Regions from separate parts of the Janthinobacterium sp. GW821-FHT03A03 genome, predicted to be linked through region 3. Evidence: predicted binding sites of a transcription regulator. Region 3 holds the regulator's gene; each other region holds the start of a gene.
What was found. The regulator sigma-54, encoded in region 3, starts transcription at its own class of promoters, with help from an activator protein. The targets are predictions, from matches to a motif close to TGGCANGNAANCTGCTTT.

Region 1 (4,814 bases), on a different contig from region 3:
CCCGAGTAAAAAGACGCGGGGACGCTGACGTTCAGATAGCCATCCGCATGGGGGCTATCAACGCAGCATCAAACTGAAAGACAAACCCGGGGGGACGTTCCGGCCGGATCGCGTCCGAGTTGCTCAGGCGTTCATCTTGCGACAATCTCGCAACCAGATATATCTGTTCTTCCACAGGGTGATATAAAGGAGCGCAAGAAATGGTGACGCGTTCGGTCCGCATTCGAGTATCGCAGTCTCTGCAAGACGAACGTCGATGTCAAACTGCCGTGAATGACACCAGTCGATTTTCATTTGCACCGCGTGCTTTCCAGGCTCGACATCGGATTCAAGCTCCGCGCCATTGGATACCCTGCCAATTTCACACCCATCCAGAAGAATGATGTATTGCCGGCCCCTATCTTGCCAAATTGCCTTCTTGCGTCGAACAATGATTTTTGTCATTTCTTTGCATTCAAAATGAATTGGACAGTGGATCCGCCTGGCCGTCAGTGATCCATGACCATGCCAAGCCGGCAAGTAGAACAGCACGCATGGCCACGGCTAGCATTCCATGTGCAGGCTTTCGTTCCTTATGCCGCAGGCAAGGAGTACATCGACGCCTTCCTGATCATCGCAGTCTACCAACAGTTCGCCTGAATCGAGCACGGCAATGATCGGGACAGCTATTTCCCATGCGGGGTTTACCCGTATGCATAGCGACATCCCCGCTGAAACGGGTCCGGCCTGTAGCGCGCCGCGAACTATAGCAGTGCGTTGATCAGCATAGTCTTCAATCGCGGTGCAATAAAATTGGGAACGCATAAGGCCTTTTGAAAATAATCGTCAATACAAAAAATCCGTATAGTAGTCAGCATATAAACTGCTGCAAAAATACCAGATGAACTGGCCTCGCGCCATGCGGTTCCCGGCCCCTTGCCGAGCGCGATGGCCGCTGCACGGCCGCCGCCCGGAGATTCCACGGTCTTGGAGTTCTTTTAGGCAAAACAAATGCGGTCGCCCAAAAGTCGCAACATGAAGAGACGAACAGACACGTTCTTCCTTGGCCCTTCCGCAGTGCCTGCCTCAATTGTATCGTACAGCGGCAGCCAGGCCTGTCCTGTGCATGGGCCGCAAGCCGCGCCTCATGCTGGCCGTTTTTTACGCACAGGTCCACAGCCTGTCTCGTCTCTCCATCGGTCAGCCGGAACAAGAATTTCCGCTATGCCCCTGGCTTGCTCCCCTGCACAACACCCCTCTCACCAGTGAGGCCGTGACAATGCCTAAAAACCAATTCATGTGACTGTTCAACAACAATGTGACAGTTCGTGAGATTGGGGCGGCATATTCAGCGCAAAATTAATGTGCATTTGATATGTTATTCAATTGCCTGCAATATTGGTTAATAATTAATAAACTACACGAGGGGAATCAGCATGGCTATCGAAATTAAGGCATCGGAAAAAGTTCAAGCAAATGCCGCGTCCATGAAGGTGCGAATTGTCGACAATGGCAAAGCGCGCGTACGACTTGAATTCAGGGCCGGCGACATATTGCTTGATTTCGATGATATCAACGCGACTGATCTGACCAAGACCTTCGAGAACCGCAATAAAGGGACGAACAACGGCTATATTTTTCTCGACGTGTATGAATACGACGGGATGGGGAAGAATTATGATTCAAAGGTATTCATAGACGGGAAAGTCATTGCGAAAGCAAAAGGGACAATTAAAACTGGAAAAGATAGCGGCTATGCAAAAATCGAGTTGACACTCATATAAAATGCGGAGAATAAAATGATGATGCGCATGATTAGCCCTTTGCTGGCCCTGCTTCTGACTTCCAACCATGTCTGGGCCGAGGCGGAAAAAGGGGAAAAAACAGCGGCCAAACCCGGTTCAAAATCCCCCGCCGAGGACAAACTGGCGGCTTTCCAGGTCGATATTTCGCCGGCAGCCGTGTCAGCCGCTTCGATTGTCGGCTTGTCCGGCTCCGCCATTACTACGATACAGACGGCACAAGATATTGTTGCATTTTGGAATCCAATTGAATCCAGGGAATCGAAGGATGGCAAAGGTCTGTCGGTCAACCCCTATCGCCTGCCCTTTGTTCCCATCGGCGCCAGCTATTACGTGAATGGCAATACGCTGCAAAGGATGCTGGCGAATACCTCGCTCAGCTATGCCGAAAACCAGACAGAAATTTCATCCCTCAAGTTCAAAAAAAATGCGTTTGCGCTCGACACATATTTCTATTTAAAAGCCGACGATGATCCGATCCTGATGCTGTGGAAGGCATTCAAGTCATGCACTGCCAGCAAAACCATCGATGATGAAAAGAATGCATATATTCGAACGGAAATCGAGGCGAAAAGAATGCCTTCGCCGGAGGAAATTGAGAAATATGATCAACGGGCATGGACCGCGCAATCGAGCTGTGATACCGAGGAAAAAAAGAGAATCAAATGGAACGCCAGCCGTGTGGCCATTTCTTATGGCCAGGGGCACATACAGAATGACACGTCCGGTTCACAGAAATACCAGCTGGGCAAGAAATTCATTATCACCGGGCTGTTTGAAATCAGTGACGACGCCGGACTGTATATGACTTATCAATGCACGAGGAATGCCGTCGATGTGACGAAATTGGCAACGGCGGTAGAGTTGAGTAACTCCAATTTGCTCGCCGCACGATATGTGGTCGGCAGCGACAAGGCGACGCTGCGCTACCTGCTAGAGGTGAGCAACGCGAAGGCAAACAAGGGCGCGTCACACGAAGCAACGTTCAAGTCCGCTGTGGGTATAGACAAATTGGTACAGAAAGGAATCTGGCTGCAACTTCGTTATGGGAAAAGCACTACCGCGGACGGCAAGGAAACGGAAACCAAAGGGCTGATGAATCTGTCTTTCGCGATGAGTTGCATGATAGGAAAATGCAAGGAAATGGAGTGAGAAACAGAATGAGAAACAGAGTGAGAAACGAAAGCGTGTCGCGCCGCTTCTTCACGGCAGCGGCCCGTTTCCCCATAAACTGACATTAAATGCACCAAGCCGGTGCGGCGGCTGGCCTGCCGCCACAAAAATGGTCATTTTCATACCTTGCCGCCGTTGCCGCATGGCCACGGCTCTGGCACGATTTCTGCTGAGCTATAGTCAGACTCGGCTCAAGGGAAATCACACCATGGCAAATTTTTTCAATGAAATGACTGCAGATGACGTGGGAGCGGACAGCAAGGTACGCGACCACTATCGTGAATTTGACAGCTGGCTGGCGCAGCAATCGCCGGAAACCATCGCCCGCAAGCGGGCCGAAGCCGACCTGACCTTCCGCCGCGTGGGCATCACGTTTGCCGTCTACGGCGACGATGCCGGCACGGAACGCCTGATCCCGTTCGACACCATCCCCCGCATCATCCCCGCCGCCGAATGGGCGCAGATGCAGACGGGCCTAGTGCAGCGCGTGCAAGCCCTGAACATGTTCATCCATGATATTTATCATGAGCAAAACATCATCAAGGCCGGCATCATTCCCGCCGAGCAAATCTACAGGAATGCCCAGTACCGCCCGGAAATGCAGGGCATTGCCGTCGCTTCCGACATTTACGCCCACATCGCGGGCGTCGACATCGTGCGCGCGGGCCAGGGCGAATTCTATGTGCTGGAAGACAATTTAAGGGTGCCCTCGGGCGTGTCCTACATGCTGGAAGACCGCAAGATGATGATGCGGCTGTTCCCGGAACTGTTCGCCCGCAACCGCATCGCCCCCGTCGACCATTACCCGGACATGCTGCTCGACAACCTGCGCTCCGTCGCGCCCATGGGCGTGGACGACCCGACGGTCGTCGTCATGACGCCGGGCATGTACAACTCCGCCTACTTCGAGCACGCCTTCCTGGCCCAGCAGATGGGCGTGGAACTGGTCGAGGGCAAGGATTTGTTTGTCAACGACAATTCCGTGTACATGCGCACGACGCGGGGGCCCAGGCGCGTGGACGTGATCTACCGCAGGGTCGACGACGATTTCCTCGATCCGCTGGCCTTCCGCTCCGACTCCTCGCTGGGCGTGCCGGGCCTGCTGTCCGTGTATCGCGCGGGAAGAGTCACCCTGGCGAACGCCATCGGCACGGGCGTGGCCGACGACAAGTCGATCTATCCTTTCGTGCCCGACATGATCAAATTCTACCTGTCGCAGGAACCGATTCTGAACAACGTGCCGACCTACCAGTGCCGCAAGGCGGCCGACCTGTCCTACGTGCTGGCGAACTTGCCGAAACTGGTGGTCAAGGAAGTGCATGGCGCGGGCGGCTACGGCATGCTGGTGGGGCCGGCGTCGAGCGCCGCGCAGATCGAGGACTTCCGCCAGCGCCTGCTGGCCAATCCGGGCGGCTACATCGCCCAGCCTACCCTGGCCCTGTCGGCCTGCCCCACGTACGTGGACGCGGGCATCGCGCCGCGTCACATCGATCTGCGTCCGTTCGTGCTGTCGGGCAAGACCATTTCCATGGTGCCCGGTGGCCTGACCCGCGTGGCCCTGGGCGAAGGCTCGCTGGTGGTCAATTCCTCGCAAGGGGGCGGCACCAAGGACACCTGGGTACTGGAAGCGACGTCCGCCTTCGCAGGAGAAAAAACATGCTGAGCCGCACCGCCGATCATTTGTTCTGGATGGCCCGCTACACGGAGCGCGCAGAAAACACGGCGCGCATGCTCGACGTCAACATGCAGACCTCCATGCTGCCCCAGTCCGAGCAGGACGCGGAACAGGGCTGGCGCGCCACCCTGGGTATTTCCGAGCTGCAAAGCGCCTACGACCACAAATACGGCCGCGATGGTCAA
Region 2 (4,814 bases), on a different contig from region 3:
GTCCACCGACAAGGTCACCACATAGCTGCCCGAATAGCGGCTGGCGCAGGCGTAGGCGACGCTGTCGAGGTATTTCAGGATGGTGCCGCCGTGCACGTTGCCGGAAAAGTTGGCCATATCGGGCGTCATCAGGACCGTCATCGTCAGTTCGTGGGCCGACCAGTTCATCGCGCTGTCCAAAGTATTCTCCAAGGGGAAATAATAGGGGGATGTGAAAACCGGCCCCAGGGGCCGGCGTCAGGGACAGGCTGTTACAGTCCCAGGGTGTCGATGTCGGCCAGCGATTCGCGGCCCTTGTCGGAAATGTCGTGGCCCTCGCCCTCGGCGCGCGCCACGATGTGGGCTTTCTTGCCCAGGAAGTAAGCCACGTCCGTGTCCAGCTTGGTCAGCGGATCGCTTGCCACGGCGCGCAAGCCCATGATGCAGCGGCGCAGGAACAGCAGTTGCTGCGCCTTCTCGGTGATGGACAGACGGCCATCGCGGGCGTAGCTGAGCAGCTTCAGGCCGGACAGGCGCTTGGCATTGCGGGCAACGCAAGCGCTGGGGCGCTCGGTCTTGATGCCGCGTGCAACCTGCTCCAGCGCGTCATATTCATCGGTTGTTAATTTCTCGTTCTTCATTACTTTTCCATAAAAGGCCAGGTGTTCGGCCCCCATGGTACGCGCCCCGCTGCGCATCGGCAACAGGCAACGCAAATCTGGCGCCGCCCGCCGTGCGGCCGGGCGGCTGAAACACGAGCGTGAGCGCCCTTATTTGTAGGTGCGCAGCAGCAGCCATGCCAGGCCGCAGCCTGCCACGGCGCCGGCCAGCGCCAGCGCCACGAGGTGTTTGCTGCTCATCACAGGACGCCGTCCCAGGTAGATTTTGTTATGCAAGGAATTGCCCATGATGGTCTCCTGTACAAGAATTTTTATGATGTCTCATTATAAGAACAGAATCGTGACGGCCGCATGACACACAGCAGTTAGAGCTTGATTTGTATCCACTCGGCAACGTTTATTGGCATTTTTGTTGTTTAATTGGCGTGGCAATCCAGTCGCCCGCGCAATCCATTTCCGACTAGAAATAAGCAGCGCGGCGGCGCATGGCCGGCCGCCCAGGCGGGCGGCGGGAGCCTTGCGGTCAAGCCATCCTGACGGGCGGCGGCGGCGGCGTCGGTTCCTCGACGGGCACGGGGTCCGTATGCGGCGGCTTTTCCGGCGGCGGCTTGAGCGGATCGCCTTCGGGCGGCGGCGGGATATCCGGTTCGGGCGTGCTGTGCGCACGCAGCGTGGCGTGACGGGATGGTGGCTGCATGGTGATCTCCTTTGCCCCCACTCTAGCCGATGGTGCAAATCCCCGTCGCCCGCCTGTGGCAGGCGCCGGGGAACCAAACGGCGCGGCGCCACTCCAACCTTGCACGCATGAGCGTTACCTCGCGGGAAAGCTGGCAAGACGGCAAGCAATGGCGCGCAAAAAAATTCTTTTCATGGCAGAGGCAGTGACCCTGGCCCATGTCGGCCGCCCTCTGAGCCTGGCTCAAGGCCTGGCCGAGGATGACTACGAGGTGCATTTTGCCTGTACCGGCGGCTACGACTTCTGCTTCAAGCAGGCGTCCTTCCGGCGCTGGCATATCGACAGCATTTCCTCTCAGCAATTTCTGCAGGCGTTGGCCAGCGGCAAGCCTGTCTACACGGAAAGTACGCTGCTGCGCTACGTGGAAGACGACCTGCGCCTGCTGCAAGCCGTCCAGCCCGACCTCGTGATCGGCGACTTCCGCCTGTCGCTGTCCGTCAGCGCCCGCCTGCAGCATATTCCCTACCTTGCCGTCAGCAACGCCTACTGGAGCCCGTACGTGCGCCAGCATTACACGGTGCCCAGCCTGCCCCTGACGGGCGTGCTGCCCATCTGGCTGGCCGATCCCCTGTTCCGCCTGGTACGCCCGCTGGCCTTCGCCTCGCACGCCGTGCCGCTGAACCGCGTGCGGCGGCGCCACGGCCTGCCGTCCCTGGGCGGCGACCTGCGCCGCACCTACACGGAAGCGGACCGCACCCTGTATGCGGATATTGCGCAACTGTTCCCGCCCCATGCCATGCCGCCCACGCACGACTACCTGGGCGCCGTCATCTGGGCGCCGCCGCTCGAACTGCCGGACTGGTGGCAGCGCCCTGAACTGAGCAGCGGACGCCCCATCATCTATGTCACCCTGGGCAGTTCCGGCCAGGGCCAGCTGCTGCCGCGCGTGCTGCGCGCGCTGGCGCCCCTGCCCGTCACCGTGCTGGCGGCCACGGCCGGCACCGTCCGCCTCGACGCCGTGCCGCCGAACGCCTTCGTCGCGCCCTTCCTGCCCGGCGACGCGGCCGCCCGGCGCGCCAGCCTGGTCATTTGCAACGGCGGCAGTCCCACCAGCCAGCAGGCGCTGACGGCGGGCGTGCCCGTGATCGGCATCGCCGGCAACCTCGACCAGTTCCTCAACATGCATGGCGTCGCCGGCGCCGGCGCCGGCCTGCTGCTGCGCGCCGACCGCTTCCAGGAAACGGCCCTGCGCCATGCCGCCACGCGCCTGCTCGACGACGCCCCCACCCGGCTGGCCGCGCGGCAACTGGCGAACGCCTTCCGGGCTTGCCTGCCGGGACCGCGCCTGCTCACGCATATGCAAGCGCTGCTGCAGTGACGGCCCGGCGTCGGCTTTTTTTACAGCACGCCTGACAACACCTGCATTACGTCAACAAAAGCACGCCAAGTCCTTGATTTCACACGCACCTCATGCCTTGGCATGGAAGTCGCTTAGGTCTGGCCATGAGCACCTGCCCACAGGACTCAGGCAAGACTTCCAGACTCACTCAACCACGAGGTGAACAAAATGAAATTTTCTAAACTGAAACTGCTCCCGGCCGCGGCGGCACTGGCCATGCTGTGCGCCGCCGGTAGCGCACAGGCGGGCGCCTACGGCTATTCCTACAACAACATCTTCGGCCTGCAGATTGCCGCCGCCACGGGCTCCATCACCGCCCTGAACAGCACCACGATCTCGCGCGCCACGGCCACCCTGAATGGCGTGAGCGTCATCAATGGCGGTCCCGGCCTGCTCGACTCGCCCCGCGCCGCCGTCGGCGCCGTCACCAAAGGGGAAAACAATTTCACGCAACAAGGCCCCACGGGCAACTACTCGCGCGGCGACGCGCAGATCGTCAGCACGCAGTTCCCCTCGTTTCCGCCCGGCTCCACCTCCACGCAGGCCGTGAACGTGGCCGAAGCCCACCTGGACGACCCTGCCGGCACTGCCGACGCCTCCGGCCGCAACGGCTCGACCACGGGCTTCTCGGTCAACTTCGTCGTCGGTTCGCCAACGGCAACGCTGAGCTTTGACTTCTTCTCGTCGCCATTCATGCAAGTCTTCCTGCAAAGCACGGTGGGCCAGCTGTCCACGGCGACAGCCAACCTGGTGGTGACCTTCACCATCACGGACTCGACCGGCGCGACCGTCTTCAACTGGACCCCCGATGGCGTCATCGGTTCCGGCATCTTCGGCGGCACGGAATCGGCTGACGCGGCCAACCTGAACACCAGCCTGGCGACCAACTTCCTGACGCGCGGCAACCTGTTCACGTATGACCCCACCGGCTGCGGCACGCCTGGCGGCACGGGAGTGGGCACGGCTTGCGGCGGCAACTTCAGCGCCGTCAGCAATGCCCTGGCGGCCGGCAACTACACCCTGACCTTGAATGCCGTGGAAAGCGTGGACCTGGTGAAGCAAGCTGCGCCCGAGCCCGGCACCCTGGCCCTGCTGGGCCTGGGCCTGGCAGGCCTGGGCTACGCCAGCCGCCGGAAAATCGCAGCCTGAACCATGTAACCGGGGGGCATTCACAGGCGAGGGAAGTCTCCTCGCCTTTTTTATGCCGCGCACTGTCGGCTTTCCTTACAACGTACGCCAGCACATGAGGATTTTCATGATGACTTTTTTCTGTACACGGCTGCCGGCGGCCGTGCTGACCCTGCTCTTGCTAGGAAGCAGCGGCGCTGCCAGGGCGACGGCGTACGGCTATTCGTATATCAACGCCTATGGCCTGACCATCAGCAACCCCAGCGGCTCCATCAGCCTGGTCAGCAATATCGACTTGTCGCGCACCACGGCCAGCCTCAATGGCAGCGGCGTGATACGGGGCGGCAGCAACGAAATCGATGCGCCGCAGGCGGCGCGCGGCGCCGTCAGCAAGGGCCAGAACGATTTTACGCAGCAAGGCATGGGCAATGCCTCGTACGCGCGCGGCGACGCGCAAATCATCAGCTCGCAGATTCCCCCCTTCCCGCCCGGCTCGACCAGCACGCATACGGTGAATGCGGCGGAAGCCTTCCTGACTGGCGCCGGCACCGCCGATGCATCGGGGCGCAACGGTTCCAGCACCGCCCTGGCCATCAACATCGTTGTCGGCGAGCCCGGCGCGACCCTCGCGTTCAATTTCCAGGCCCAGCCCTACATGCAGCTGTTTCTGGACGCCCAGGCCGGCCTGGGCTCGTCCGCCAGCGCGAACGTGGGGCTGACCTTTACCCTCATCGATGAAAATGGCCAGGTCGCCTTCAACTGGGCGCCCGACGGCACGCTCGGCTCCGGCATACTGGGCGGCACCGAACTGGCCGACAGCGCCAACCTGAATACCGGCTACGCGCAGAGCCCGCTCACCAGCGGCAGCCTGTTCACCTACGATCCCACCGGCTGCGGCGCCCCCACGGGCACGGGCAGCGGCACCGATTGCGGCGGCCTGTTCAGCGCCGTCACCGACAACCTGGCGGCTGGCAGCTACACGCTGGTCTTGAACATGATCAACAGCACTGAA
Region 3 (4,814 bases):
CGTTCCGCCAGAAGCGCGATGGCGCGGGCGACCTGTGGGTGGAAGGCGAAGCGGAGCGCGTGGAATATGACAACAAGACGGAAGTCGTGAAACTGTTTTCCAAGGCCAAGGTGACGCGCCTGGAAGGCACGAAAGTGACCGACGTGGCCAATGGCGCCTACATTTCGTATGACAGCCGCAAGGAAGAATTTGCGATGGAAAATTCCAACAGCGGCACGAGCACCCCCGATGGCGGCAGCGTGCGCATGGTGATCCAGCCGAAGAACAAGGCTCCTGCGGCGGAGAAGGCGCCGGCGACACCCGCGCCAGGAAAGAAATAATGGAAAATACACGTTGCGGCAGCACCCTGATCGTTCGCGGGCTGCAGAAAACCTATGGCAAGCGGCAAGTCGTGCATGATGTCTCGCTGCAAGTCGAATGCGGCGAAGTAGTGGGACTGCTGGGCCCGAACGGCGCCGGCAAGACCACCTCGTTCTACATGATCGTCGGCCTGGTGCCGTCCGATGGCGGCAGCATCGATATCAGCGGCGTGGATATTTCCAGCCTGCCCATCCACCGCCGCGCGCAGATGGGCCTGTCCTACCTGCCGCAGGAAGCGTCCGTCTTCCGCAAGCTGACGGTGGAAGACAATATCCGCGCCGTGCTGGAAATCCAGACCGTCGACGGGCGCCCGCTGAAGAAGGCCGAGATCGAGGAGCGCCTGGATAAATTGCTGGCCGACCTGCAGATTGAAAAGCTGCGCGAGAACCAGGCCCTGTCCCTGTCGGGCGGCGAGCGCCGCCGCGTGGAAATCGCCCGCGCGCTGGCCACCGACCCGCGCTTCGTGCTGCTCGACGAGCCGTTCGCCGGCGTCGATCCCATCGCCGTGATCGAGATCCAGCGCATCGTGCGTTTCTTGAAGGAGCGCAATATCGGCGTGCTCATCACCGATCATAATGTACGCGAGACGCTGGGTATTTGCGACCGTGCCTACATCATCAACCAGGGCTCGGTGCTGGCGTCGGGACGCCCCGATGACATCATCGCGAACGAGTCGGTACGCCGGGTCTATCTGGGCGAACACTTCCGCATGTGAGCCAATGAAACAATCATTGCAGCTGCGCACCTCGCAGCACCTGGCACTGACGCCGCAGTTGCAGCAATCGATACGCCTGCTGCAATTGTCTACCCTGGAACTGCACCAGGAACTGGAGCAGTTGCTGACAGACAATCCCCTGCTCGAGCGCCTCGACGACCCGCTCGACCGGTCGCTGCGCCTGTTGTCCGACGGGGCCTTGAGTTCCACGGCCGCGCCGGCCGAAGCGCCGCCCCAGCCGCCAGGCCAGGAAGCGCCCGCCGCGCCGGCCGAAACGGACGGCTTTGACGGCGAGGCGGGCGAGGGCCCGGCCGCCGCGGACGGCGGCGACAGCGACTGGAGCGAGGCGAGCCGGGGCAAGGCGCCCGACGACGAAGATTCCCGTCCACAACTCGAAGCCCACCACTGCACCTTGCGCGAGCACCTGATGGAGCAGATGCGCGTGACGGTGCTCGAATTGCGCGACCGCGCGCTGGTCGAGCTGATCATCGATGCCCTCGACGACAATGGCTACCTGGAGGAATCGCTCGACGACATCCTGGCGCGCCTGCCGGAAGAGCTGGAAATCGACGCCGACGAACTGCGCACGGCGCTGGCGCTGCTGCAAAGTTTCGACCCGCCCGGCGTGGGCGCGCGCAATGCGTCCGAATGCCTGGCCCTGCAAATCAGGCGCTTGCCGCACATCGCCCTGGTGACGCGGCGCATGGCCCTCGTCATCGTGGAAAAGCACCTGGCCTGGTTTGCCCAGCGCGATTTCAACAAGCTGAAAAAAGCCCTCGATTGCGACGATGAAGACTTGCGCGAGGCGCAGACGGTGATCCGGCTGTGCAACCCGCATCCGGGCGCCGTGTTCGCCTCCGACGTGTCCGACTACGTGGTGCCCGACGTGGTCGTCAAGCGCGCGCGCAATGGCTGGCAGGTGAGCCTGAACAATGACGTCATGCCGCGCCTGCGCGTGAACGCCATGTACGCCAATTTGTTGAAGCAGGGCAAGGGCGAAGGTGCCATGGGCGCACAGTTGCAGGAAGCCAAGTGGCTGATCAAGAACATGCGCCAGCGCTTCGATACGATCTTGCGCGTGGCGCAGGCGATAGTAGAAAGACAAAAGAACTTTTTCTCGCATGGGGCCGTTGCCATGCGGCCCCTTGTGCTCCGTGAAATAGCTGATACACTGGGATTACACGAGAGTACTATCTCGCGGGTAACAACCCAAAAGTACATGCTGACCCCGCATGGCATGTTTGAGTTGAAATATTTCTTTGGTAGCCACGTCGCCACCGAAGCGGGGGGCGAAGCGTCATCGACGGCGATACGGGCATTGATCGTGCAACTGACAGGAGCAGAAGACCCTAAAAATCCTTTATCCGACAGTAAGATTGCGGACATGCTGGGGGAACAAGGCATGGTGATTGCGCGACGTACTGTTGCCAAGTACCGGGAAGCGTTGAAAATTCCGCCAGTGAGCCTGCGTAAGTGTTTGTAAGTTTTTTTCGGTTCCTCTGCGGGCCGGATAGGATGGACCGCACGAACCCGATCATCTTTAGGAGTGTGTATGAATCTCACCATCAGCGGACATCATCTTGAAGTGACACCAGCCATCCGTGAATACGTACAAGCGAAGCTGGAGCGCGTGAAACGTCATTTCGATCAAGTCATCGATATCGCCGTGATTCTGACCGTGGATAACCTCAAAGAGAAAGAAAAACGTCAAAAGGCCGAAGTCAACCTGCGTCTCAGCGGTAAAACTGTCTATGTGGAAAGCCTGGCGCATGACCTGTATGCCGCGATCGATACCCTGATCGACAAGCTCGATCGGCAAGTGATGAAATACAAAACCAAAGTGCAAGGGCACGGTAAAGAGGCGATCAAGCATCTGCCAGACAACTCAGAGGAAGACGCCGTCGTCGCCGTCTAAGGCCACCGGTTTCCCCCAGTTGTGATCAACTAAGGGCGCACATTGCGCCCTTTTTTGCGTCCTGCGAAACGCAATGTCCGTGGTGAAAGCGCTAGAATGCGCCATCCTCACTTCTTTCCATCCTGCCATGAGCGATTTCGTCCACGCCTCCATCCGCAACCGCACGGGCCACATCGTGCTCGACCGCCCGAAAGCCTTGAATTCCCTGTCGCTGGAGATGGTGCGGGCCCTGAGCGCGGCCCTGCTGGCCTGGCGCGACGACCCGCAGGTGGACGCCGTCGTCATCCGCTCCAGCAGCGAAAAAGCCCTGTGCGCCGGCGGCGATATCCGTTTCTTTTACGATGCGGGCCTGGCCACGCCGCAGGGCGGCAGCGCCCAGCTGGAAGATTTCTTTACAGAAGAATATGCTTTAAATCATGTCATACACTTCTATCCGAAACCGTATATTGCCGTGATGGATGGCGTCGTGATGGGCGGCGGCATGGGCGTGGCGCAAGCGGGGCCCGGCAACCAGTTGCGCATCGTCACGGGACGCACGCGCATGGCCATGCCGGAAGTCAATATCGGCCTGTTCCCCGATGTGGGCGGCAGTTACTTTCTTTCCCGCCTGCCGGGCCGGCTGGGCCTGTACCTGGGCTTGACGGGGCTGACCATCGGCGCGGCCGATGCCCTGTACACGGGCCTGGCCGATGTCTACCTGCCCGAGGCGCAGATGGCGGCGCTGCAGGCCCTGTTCGAGTCGACGCCGGGCGAGGCCTTGCCGGTGGCCATCAAGGCGCTGGCAGCCCCGTTCCAGGCCCAGGCGGGCGAGTCTGTCCTCGCTCCCGTGCGCGCGGCGCTGGACCGCCACTTCAGCGCCGGCTCCGTGGCGGCCATCATGGCTTCGCTGGCGCAGGACGACAGTCCGTTCGCGGCCAAGGCCCTGGCGGCCATGCGCCTGCGCTCGCCGTTGATGATGTCGGTGACCCTGGAATTGCTGCGGCGTGGCGCCCACCTGGGCGTGGCCGATTGCCTGCGCATGGAGCGCACGCTGGTGCGCCACAATTTCGCGCATGGCGAAGTGCTCGAGGGCGTGCGCGCGCTGGTGGTCGACAAGGATAACGCGCCGCGCTGGAACCCATCAAGCCTGGACGAAGTCGACGCGGCCATGGTGGCGCGCTTCTTTGCGCCCGTCTGGCCGGCGCTGGCGCATCCGCTGCGCCACCTGGATTAACTAAGTCACCCCCAATAAATTATTGTGTTTTCTGACTTCCATAACCGGCGTTGCGCGGTGTTGCCGCAGCTAGCAGTGCCCGCACTGCGTCGCTGCAGGCGCCTTGCACAGCATCCGGTTGTGTTCGTCATAATTTCACAATAATTTCCTGAGGATTACTTAGGCGCGTTCGCGGTGGCGCAGGACCACGCGCTCGCGCGCGCCGAAATACTGCGCCAGCCGCTCCGCCATGTACACGGAGCGGTGCTGGCCGCCCGTGCAGCCCAGCGCCACCGTCAAATAGCTGCGGTTGTCGGACTTGAACGACGGCAACCATTTCTCGATGAAGGCGCGGATGTCGGCCAGCAGCTCCAGCGCGCTGGGCTGCGCGTCGAGAAAGGCGATCACGGGCGCGTCGCGTCCGTCCAGCGGACGCAGGGCCAGGTCGTAATACGGATTCGGCAAGGCCCGCACATCAAAGACGAAATCGGCGTCCAGCGGCACGCCCAGCTTGAAGGCGAACGATTCGAAGAACAGGGTCAGCGGCGCGCGCTCGGAGGCGACGATATCCTTGATCCAGGCGCGCAGCTTGTTGGCGCTCAGTTCCGAGGTATCGATCACATGGCCCAGCT
Region 4 (4,814 bases), on a different contig from region 3:
ATGTGCGGCGTGGCGCCGTTGTGGATCATGTCCTGCTTGCGCAGGCCGCGCATGTTCTTCACGGCGATGACGGATTTGTTCAGTTTCAACTGGTGGCCGATATCGAGCTCGCATGCCGCCTGCGAGACAAAGGTGAACGATTTTTTCAGGCCGCCGCCGAAGGCGCCGAACATCATGCGGTAATGCACGGGCTGCGGCGTGGGAATCGAGGCGTTCGGGTCGCCCATCTGCGCGGCGGCGATCATGCCGCCCTTTAAGATCATCGACGGCTTGACGCCGAAGAAAGCCGGCTTCCACAGCACGATATCGGCGATCTTGCCCGCCTCGATGGAGCCGGCCACGTGCGATATCCCGTGCGTGATGGCCGGGTTGATCGTGTACTTGGCAATGTAGCGTTTGGCGCGAAAATTGTCGCTGCGCGCCGTGTCGGGCGCCAGGGCGCCGCGCTGCACCTTCATCTTGTGCGCCGTCTGCCAGGTGCGCATGATCACTTCGCCGACTCTCCCCATGGCTTGCGAATCGGACGACATCATGGAAATGGCGCCGATATCGTGCAGGATGTCTTCGGCGGCGATGGTTTCGCGGCGGATGCGCGACTCGGCAAAGGCCACGTCTTCGGCAATGGCCGGGTCCAGGTGGTGGCACACCATCAGCATGTCCAGGTGCTCGTCGAGCGTGTTGACGGTAAACGGGCGCGTGGGGTTGGTCGACGAGGGCAGCACGTTGGCTTGCCCCACGGCGGCGATGATGTCGGGCGCATGGCCGCCGCCCGCCCCTTCCGTGTGAAACGTGTGGATGGTGCGGTCCTTGAAGGCGGCCAGCGTATGTTCGAGGAAGCCGCCCTCGTTGAGGGTGTCGCTGTGCAGCGCCACCTGGATATCCATGCGGTCGGCGACGGACAGGCAATTGTCGATGGCGGCCGGCGTGCTGCCCCAGTCTTCATGCAGTTTCAGGCCGATGGCGCCCGCGCGCACCTGCTCTTCCAGCGGCAGCGGCAGGCTGACGTTACCTTTGCCCATGAAGCCCAGGTTCATCGGGAAGGCGTCGGCGGCCGCCAGCATGGCGTGCAAGTGCCACGGTCCCGGCGTGCAGGTGGTGGCAGCCGTGCCCACGGCCGGCCCCGTGCCGCCGCCCAGCATGGTGGTCACGCCGCTCATCAGGGCTTCCTCGATCTGCTGCGGGCAGATGAAGTGGATGTGCGTGTCGACGCCGCCGGCCGTGACGATCATGCCCTCGCCGGCGATGATCTCGGTGGCGCCGCCGATGGCCAGGGTCACGCCCGGCTGGATGTCCGGGTTGCCCGCCTTGCCGATGCCGGAGATCAGCCCGTTTTTCAGGCCGATATCGGCCTTCACGATGCCCCAGTGGTCGAGGATGACGGCATTCGTGATGACGGTGTCCATCACTTCGGCCGCGCAGCGCTGCGACTGGCCCATGCCGTCGCGGATCACCTTGCCGCCGCCGAATTTCACCTCTTCGCCGTAGATCGCGTAGTCATGCTCGATCTCGATGAACAGTGCCGTGTCGGCCAGGCGGATGCGGTCGCCCTTGGTGGGGCCGAACATCTCGGCATACGCGCTGCGGGGAATGCTGGCCATCTCAATCCTTTCCTGGTGGAGTGTCCTGCAGTTCGCCCATCACTGCGCCGTTGAAGCCGTAGACCTTGCGCTCGCCCGCCAGCGCCACCAGTTCCACGGTGCGCTGCTGGCCCGGCTCGAAGCGCACGGCCGTGCCGGCCGTGATATTGAGGCGCATGCCGTAGGCGCGCCAGCGCTCGAAGACCAGCGCGGGGTTGACCTCGAAAAAGTGAAAGTGCGAGCCCACCTGGATGGGCCGGTCGCCCCGGTTGGCCACCACCACGGTGGCCGTGGCGCGGCCCGCATTGAGGCTGATTTCGCCTTCTTCCAGTTTGTATTCGCCTGGGGTCATGTGAGACTCCTTCAAAGATCGCAACGCTTGCCGGCGGGTGGCCGGCGCAAGAACAGCCCTGGCGCGGGTGACGCCCTGGCTGGCCGGAAAACTACGGTATCGGGTGGTGCACGGTCACCAGCTTGCTGCCGTCGGGGAAAGTCGCTTCCACCTGGATATCGGGGATCATCTCGGCGATGCCGTCCATGACGTCGGCGCGCGAGAGTATCTTCGTGCCGTCCGCCATGAGCTGCGCCACCGATTTGCCATCGCGCGCGCCCTCCATGATGGCGGCGCTGATCAGGGCCACCGCTTCCGGGTAATTGAGCTTCAAGCCGCGCGCCAGGCGCCGTTCGGCCAGCAGCGCGGCCGTAAAAATGAGCAGCTTGTCTTTTTCGCGGGGTGTCAGGTCCATGGTTTTCCTTGTGCTTCTTTCCTGTTCAAGTGTTCCAGATGCGGGGCACGACGGCGGCGCGTCCCAGCATGGCGGGGCGCAGCAGCTGCCAGGCGGCCAGCATGACGCGGCGCGCCGCCTCGCTGTCGCCGCACAGCAGGCGCACCACCACCAGCGATTTCATGTGCGTGGCGCCAAACGCGGCGCCGGCAGGCACCTTGATCTCGCGCAAGGCGGCCAGCACGGCGGGGGAAACGGACGCACCGACGCCGATCAGGGTGGCGCACACCGTGTGGCCGGCAAGGCCCAGGGGGCTGGCCATCAGGGCGCCGCCGGCGGCCAGCACGCCCTGCTCCCACCACAGCAGCCTGCCGCCGCGGCGGATCCGCACCTGCTGGCTGATGCTGCCGGTACTGAAAATTTCGCCCGCGGCGCTGCGGCCCAGGCAAACGATGTCGCAGCCGATGTAGCCGGCGTCTTGCGCCAGTTCCACCTCGAGGCGCAGGCGCACGCAGGCCTGGTCGAAGAAGATGCTTTCCTGCGGCAGCCACTCGATGGCGGCGCCGCTGCCGGCGCGCAGCACGACGTGCTGGCCCGAGACATGGCCGTTCGCGCGGTACCACTTGGCGGCGCCCGGCGACGTGAGCAAGGCGTGCGCGCCCTCGCCCGCCGTGGCGTCGACGGCCAGCTGGTCGCCGCCCACCACGCCGCCTGGCGGGTGGATGATGATGGCGTGGCAGACGGCGCCGCCTTCCGGATACAGGGGCTTTTGCACGCGCAGGGGGCCGCTGTGCGCGCGTTCGACGAGGCGGCTGACGCCATCGTGCAGCGCGAAGCCCAGGCGCAGCCGCGCCTGCCAGGCGCCGTGCGCGCTGGCCTGTGAGGGCGTGGCTGGGTGGGTACTGTCTGGCATGCGGGGCAATCGCGTAAATAAGCGATTACCTAAGCAGGATATGTGCCAGCATCAGGGGAAGGAAAAGTGAGAATCCTGCACCGCGCTGCGGCGCACGCACCGCCATGGTGCATCGGCCGCACCGCGGCGCTTAGGCCTGGGCCACGGCCAGCGTGCGCCGCTCGCGCAGCAAGTCCGTGAATGGGGCGGCCGCGAGGGGGCGGCTGAAATAATAGCCCTGCATTTCATCGCAGCCGTGTTCCGTCAGGAAATCGACCTGCTCGCGCGTTTCCACGCCTTCGGCGATGACGCGCATGTCGAGATTGTGCGCCAGCGAGATGACGGAGCGGGCGATGACCGCGTCGCTGCTGCTGGTGGTGACGTCGTCGACGAAGGATTTGTCGATCTTCAGCACGTCGATGGGGAAGCGCTTCAGGTAACCGAGGCTGGAATAGCCGGTGCCGAAGTCGTCGAGCGAAATGCCCACGCCGATATCCTTCAGGCGCGTCAGGGCCGCCACGGCCTTGTCCGGGTCGCCCATCACCGTGCTTTCCGTAATTTCGATGCCCAGGCAGGCCGGCGCGATGCCGTACTTGCGCAGCGCCGCCTCGACGAAAGGCACCGTGCGGTCCTGCGCAAACTGTTTGCCCGACAGGTTGACGGCCACCTTGATGCTGCCCAGGCCCGCGTCGTGCCACACGCGGATCTGCGCGCAGACGCTTTCCAGCACCCACTCGCCGATGGCCGTGATGGAACCGTATTCCTCGGCCAGCGCGATGAACAGGCCGGGCGGCACCTTGCCCAGCACAGGGTTGTTCCAGCGCAATAACGCTTCCGCGCCCAGCATGGCGCCCGTGCGCAAGCACATCTGCGGCTGGTAATGCACTTCGAATTCGTCGCGGCCGATGGCGCCGCGCAGCTGCTGCTGCATGGCCAGGCGGGCGCGGATATCGCTGCCCATGCGCTCCGTGAAAAACGCATAGTGGTCGCGCCCCATTTCCTTGGCGCGCACCAGGGCCGTGTCGGCATGGCGCAGCACGTCGTCGAGGCTGTTGCCGTCGGCCGGGCACAGGGCGATGCCGATGCTGGTGGTCAGCGCCAGGCGCTCGCCGTCGACGCTGAGCTCTTCGCGCAGGCCGGCCAGGATGGTTTGCGCCAGCGCCAAGGTGCGCCCCAGCAGGGGATCGTCGAGCAGCAGGATCTGGAATTCGTCGCCGCCCTGGCGCGCCACCGTGTCGCCTTCGCGCACGCAGCCCGTCAGGAAGCGCGCCACCACCTGCAGCGCCTTGTCGCCCACGGCCTGGCCGTGCGAGTCATTGATGTTCTTGAAGCGGTCCAGGTCCAGGCACATCAGCACCACCTGCTGGCGGTCGCGCACGGCGCTCACGCGCGCCTGCTCGAAGCGCTCGCGCATCAGCACGCGGTTGGGCAAGCCTGTCAGCGCGTCGTGGTAGGAGAGGAAATCGATCAGGTGCTGCTCGGCCTTGCGCTCGCTGATGTCGAGGAAAACGCCCACGTAGTTGATGACGGCGCCGTCCGGGCCATGCACGGTGGAGACGCTGAGCAGGCAGGGATAGGTGTCGCCGCTCTTGCGCCGGGTCTGCACCTCGCCCGACCAGC

Region 1: AC07VI_RS06720 (circularly permuted type 2 ATP-grasp protein) is a predicted target of sigma-54. The motif match lies at 3,110-3,127, and genes of this name have one in related genera.
Region 2: AC07VI_RS15395 (EDSAP-1 family PEP-CTERM protein) is a predicted target of sigma-54. The motif match lies at 2,752-2,769, and genes of this name have one in related genera.
Region 4: AC07VI_RS13145 (urease accessory protein UreD) is a predicted target of sigma-54. The motif match lies at 3,246-3,263, and genes of this name have one in related genera.

The regions. Positions count from the first base shown of each region.
Region 1 is NZ_JBWKUZ010000002.1:45,108-49,921, reverse strand. Features, by position in the region: gene AC07VI_RS06735 (hypothetical protein) at 124-444, opposite strand; gene AC07VI_RS06730 (hypothetical protein) at 1,416-1,763, shown strand; gene AC07VI_RS06725 (hypothetical protein) at 1,779-2,933, shown strand; gene AC07VI_RS06720 (circularly permuted type 2 ATP-grasp protein) at 3,163-4,617, shown strand; gene AC07VI_RS06715 (alpha-E domain-containing protein) at 4,611-4,814, shown strand, end outside.
Region 2 is NZ_JBWKUZ010000007.1:35,020-39,833, forward strand. Features, by position in the region: gene AC07VI_RS15370 (acyl-CoA thioesterase) at 1-168, opposite strand, end outside; gene AC07VI_RS15375 (hypothetical protein) at 252-620, opposite strand; gene AC07VI_RS15380 (hypothetical protein) at 750-887, opposite strand; gene AC07VI_RS15385 (hypothetical protein) at 1,123-1,296, opposite strand; gene AC07VI_RS15390 (glycosyltransferase) at 1,469-2,653, shown strand; gene AC07VI_RS15395 (EDSAP-1 family PEP-CTERM protein) at 2,843-3,823, shown strand; gene AC07VI_RS15400 (EDSAP-1 family PEP-CTERM protein) at 3,930-4,814, shown strand, end outside.
Region 3 is NZ_JBWKUZ010000010.1:65,818-70,631, reverse strand. Features, by position in the region: gene lptA (lipopolysaccharide transport periplasmic protein LptA) at 1-320, shown strand, start outside; gene lptB (LPS export ABC transporter ATP-binding protein) at 320-1,075, shown strand; gene AC07VI_RS18595 (RNA polymerase factor sigma-54) at 1,080-2,558, shown strand; gene hpf (ribosome hibernation-promoting factor, HPF/YfiA family) at 2,628-2,990, shown strand; gene AC07VI_RS18585 (enoyl-CoA hydratase/isomerase family protein) at 3,118-4,203, shown strand; gene rapZ (RNase adapter RapZ) at 4,363-4,814, opposite strand, start outside.
Region 4 is NZ_JBWKUZ010000005.1:181,907-186,720, reverse strand. Features, by position in the region: gene ureC (urease subunit alpha) at 1-1,598, opposite strand, end outside; gene AC07VI_RS13155 (urease subunit beta) at 1,600-1,929, opposite strand; gene AC07VI_RS13150 (urease subunit gamma) at 2,021-2,323, opposite strand; gene AC07VI_RS13145 (urease accessory protein UreD) at 2,349-3,215, opposite strand; gene AC07VI_RS13140 (two-component system response regulator) at 3,346-4,814, opposite strand, start outside.